DNA from 2 places in the Brevibacillus sp. SAFN-007a genome. Region 2 is predicted to be linked to the other one. Evidence: riboswitches for the same ligand, from Rfam matches in the RefSeq annotation. Region 2 holds a riboswitch; the other holds the start of a gene.
What was found. Region 2 has a riboswitch for glycine ahead of gcvT (glycine cleavage system aminomethyltransferase GcvT). Riboswitches for the same ligand answer to the same signal wherever they lie in the genome.

Region 1 (2,199 bases), on a different contig from region 2:
CATCATAAGCCCAAAGCACACCATTACAGCCAATGCGATAAATAGCCTTCGATCCTTCCTAATGAAGTCTGACCTTTTCGTAAGTAAGTAAATAAAGATTGCTAGCAGGATCAGATAGAAAACAATCGGAATCACATGTATACCTCCCCTCATTTCATCATCAGTTAAATTTTAGCATTTTTCTTGATATTTGAAGATGGTTGTCAAGAGGTTTCCAGATGAGCCTTACAGCAAAAAAATCCACCTGATGCGGGGTGGATTTTTTCATGACAGAGGAACTGCTCCGGGTTCTCGTTCGCACGCCAGATTGCTACGCAAACACAATCGTCTTGTTCCCGTACACGATCACTTTATCCTCGACATGCCAGGAGATCGCCTGCGCCAGGACGTTTCGCTCGACGTGGCGTCCGGCCACCTTCAAGTCCTCCTCCGTATAGCGGTGGTTGACGCGAATGACGTCCTGCTCGATGATCGGCCCTTCGTCCAGATCGTTGGTCACGTAGTGGGCAGTCGCCCCGATGAGCTTCACCCCGCGCAGGAAGGCGCGTTTGTACGGGTTGGCCCCGATGAACGCCGGCAGGAAGGAGTGGTGAATGTTGATAATCCGATTCGGGTACTGCGCGACGAAGCGCGGGGACAAAATTTGCATGTACCTGGCCAGGACGATGAAGTCGACGTTGCCCTGCAACAGCTCAAGTGCTTTGCGCTCCGCCTCTTCCTTGCTCTGGGTGGTCAGCGGAATATGGTAAAAAGGAATGCCGTACGCCTCCACCGTCTCTTTGGCGTCTGGATGATTGCTGATGACCATGGGAATATCCACGAGAATTTCCTTCGACTTGACGCGCCACAGCAGCTCGACGAGGCAATGATCCATTTTGGAAACGAAAATCGCCATGCGCTTTCGCTGGCTTTCTTTGCTGAGCCGCCAGTCCATCGGGTACTCCTCGGCCATTTTCGCCAGATCCTGCTCCAGCTTTCCGAATGATTCGGGCAGCGCTTCCAGATCGAACAAAATCCGCATGAAAAACATGCCGTCGCGCGGGTCTGTCGTGTGCTGGTCGAACTGCACGATGTTGGCTTTGTAGCCAAACAACAGGTTGGAGACGGCCGAGATGATGCCCAGCCGCTCCGGGCACGATATGAGCAAGACGGCGCGGTTCTCGTTTTTGTGAGGCTCGTGGTTCATAAGAGATTCCTCCTGTTCGCGATGCGGTTTCTTTTCCATAGACTGCCCAATCCGAGCAAAATGCGTGAGACGGGAAGCTGGCCTTTTCTTTTATAGAAAAAGGACAGGGGAAAGATAGAGTGACGATACTCTACCTTTCCTCTGTCCTTTTACCTGAGAGTTTGGCTCCGCGCAGCAATCCGGGAGTATTCCCCTTGGGTGGCTTAGTCAGCGCTCTCCAGAGGTGCGTCCGCATTGTAGTATCTGGTACCTGAGAGATTGATCCCAAAGGGTTTATGGGACTTGCTCCTTCGGTGCTAAACGGTTCGTTTAGTCTCTCCTACAATCATCATCCGCCGCTATTTGCTTGTTGGGCGATCATTGATTTCAGTAAAGCATAATCGTTCTGGCGGTGTCAATTTTGAAAAAACCAAGGATTCCGGAGAATGTCTGAAAAAGTTCAGGAATGAGGCAGTCCACCCCGATTCGGGTAGCCTATAATTTACTGGGATCACCTCTCTTGCAAAAAACAGACCATGGTACGATCGGAGTGACGAAGCGATGTATAAAAAGCTACTGGCCATCCCTATAACAGCTGTTTTTCTGGTGCTGACAGCATGCGGTGCGAGCGGGCCGGGAGGACAAGCCGCAGGCGATCGTGCCGCCAAGCCGACACGCTCTATCCAGTATTTGGGCAACACCTATGAAATCCCGGCGCGCACGAAGCAAATCGCCTTTGTCGAGTCTCGCAGCAGCTTTGAAGATGCGCTTTTGACCGGCATCCCGCCGTTTGCCGCCACGGTGGAAAAATCAGGGGCGTTTCCACAAGAATACGCCGCAATTACGCAAAATACGCTAAAGCTCCCGGCGAACATCGCAGACCACGTCGGCGATCTTGCCGCCCTGGGGCCGGACACGATCCTGACCTCCGACAAGACGTCCGAAGAAAAGCGTAGCAAGCTGCAAAGCGCGGCAGCGGTGATCCCTGTCTCCTCGAACGGAGCGCATTGGGAAGACAACCTGCGGCTGCTTGC
Region 2 (2,199 bases):
GATGTCGTAGTCGATGTCGAGCACGTGGCGGCGATGCGGATCTCGTTTCGCCGTGTCGATGGAAGCGACGACGACGTCATGCTGTCGCCACATGTACTCCTTTTTTTGCGCCACGGCGGGAATGCCGAATTTTTGCTGCAGCTCCTTCGTCCACTGGATGACGAGAGAGGCGGGAACGAGTACGAGAATTTTTTTCGCCAGGCCCCTGACCATGTACTCCTTCATAATCAGCCCGGCTTCGATCGTCTTGCCCAGTCCGACCTCATCGGCGAGAATGGCGCGTCCGCGCATGTCGTTGAGCACCCGTTCCGCCGTCTGCAATTGGTGGGGAAACGGGGAGAGAAGCGGCAAGTATTTCAGGCATTGCAACTGATCGAACTCGCGAACGGCCATAGCCTCTTCCGCTTCCAGCGTGAGCTTGAACAACTCCCATTTGTCCCAGGGGCCGTCTTCGTGCAGTCGCTCCGTCAGCGGGGATATCCAGCTCGTGTCAAATGAAACAGGAATATTCGGCATATACGTTACTCCTTTACAAAGCTCTGCCATAACTTTCATGCGCTATATCAAAAACCTTAACATTTATGATCGTGTTCATCATTTTGTTAAGTATTTCTTGATCTGACTGTTAATTTGCATATTTTCAACAGCGGACTCTCATGGTAGGATAGAGAGGAAGTTCATTCACTAGTATGGAAATCATAGCAAAAACTTATGTATGACCATCTACCCAACGCGAATGATAGTAGCAGGGAGAGACTGCGCGAACCACTGCAGCGCCGAAGGAGCAAGCCGGGAACGGTGAATCTCTCAGGCAAAAGAACCTCTACTGGACGCAACTCTGGAGAGAGCTCGAAATCGGAGCCACCAAAGGGGAAACTTGCAGGCACGGCGTTCCCCGCCGCGCTTGATTGGCAAGGTAACTCTCAGGTACCAAGGACAGAGGAGGAGAAATGGGCACCGTTCTTTTGGTGTACCCGTTTTTTCGCCTCTGTTTTTTCATGGGGAGATCGGCCGACTAACAGTCTTTAGGAGGTGCCACACATGTCCACTCTGAAAAGAACGCCATTGTTTGATTCCTACGCAAAATACGGCGCCAAGACAATCGACTTCGGCGGTTGGGAGCTGCCGGTACAGTTTTCCAGCATTGGCCAGGAGCACGAAGCCGTCCGGACGAAAGCGGGTCTGTTTGATGTATCCCACATGGGAGAGGTCGACGTCAAAGGCGAGAATGCGCTCGCATACTTGCAGCGCGTCACCACCAACGACGTGTCCAAGCTGGCCGTCGGGCAAGCGCAGTACAGCGTGCTTTGCTACCCGGACGGCGGTACGGTCGACGATCTGCTCGTGTACAAGTTGGCGGACGACCATTACCTGCTTGTCATTAACGCAGGAAACATTGACAAAGACTATGCATGGCTAGAAGAGCACCTGATTCCGGGCGTCACGATTGAAAACATCTCGGCGCAAACGGCGCAGCTCGCCATTCAGGGACCTTTGGCCGAGTCGATTTTGCAAAAGCTGACCAAGACAGACCTGTCGAAAATCGGCTCCTTCCGTTTCGAGCGCGACGTAGAGGTCGGCGGCATTCCGGCACTGGTATCGCGCACGGGCTATACAGGCGAGGACGGCTTTGAGATTTATCTGGCAGCAGACCGTGCCGCCGAACTGTGGGACGCGTTGCTTGCGGCGGGAAAGGATGACGGACTTCTGCCGTGCGGGCTGGGCGCGCGCGACACGTTGCGCTTCGAAGCCAAGCTGCCGCTGTACGGCCAGGAATTGAGCAAGGACATCACGCCGATCGAAGCGGGCATCGGCTTCGCGGTGAAGGTGGACAAAGAAGTGCCGTTCATCGGCCAGGAAGTGCTCAAGGCGCAAAAAGAAAACGGCGCTCCTCGCAAGCTGGTCGGCATCGAGATGATAGACCGCGGCATTCCGCGCACGCACTATCCGGTCTATGTCGGAGAAGAGCTGGTGGGCGAAGTGACCACGGGCACACAGTCTCCCACCTTGAAGAAAAACGTCGGATTGGCGCTCGTGAAAAGCGAGCATGCGTCGCTCGGCACCCAGCTGGAAGTGGAAATCCGCGGAAAGCGCCTCAAAGCCGAGGTTGTCGCCACTCCCTTTTATAAACGTCCGAAAAACTAAGCAATCGCCCACTATACATCCTATTTTGAGGAGGACAACGTTCGTGAAATACCG

Region 1: linked by a shared signal. The riboswitch ahead of purU (formyltetrahydrofolate deformylase) and the one ahead of gcvT (glycine cleavage system aminomethyltransferase GcvT) in region 2 are both predicted to bind glycine.

The regions. Positions count from the first base shown of each region.
Region 1 is NZ_JBQCKK010000012.1:92,202-94,400, reverse strand. It holds gene purU (formyltetrahydrofolate deformylase) at 311-1,186, opposite strand; glycine riboswitch at 1,414-1,518, opposite strand; gene ACTHO6_RS14085 (ABC transporter substrate-binding protein) at 1,727-2,199, shown strand, end outside.
Region 2 is NZ_JBQCKK010000001.1:442,350-444,548, forward strand. It holds gene ACTHO6_RS02240 (DEAD/DEAH box helicase) at 1-516, opposite strand, end outside; glycine riboswitch at 737-833, shown strand; glycine riboswitch at 834-950, shown strand; gene gcvT (glycine cleavage system aminomethyltransferase GcvT) at 1,042-2,145, shown strand; gene gcvPA (aminomethyl-transferring glycine dehydrogenase subunit GcvPA) at 2,189-2,199, shown strand, end outside.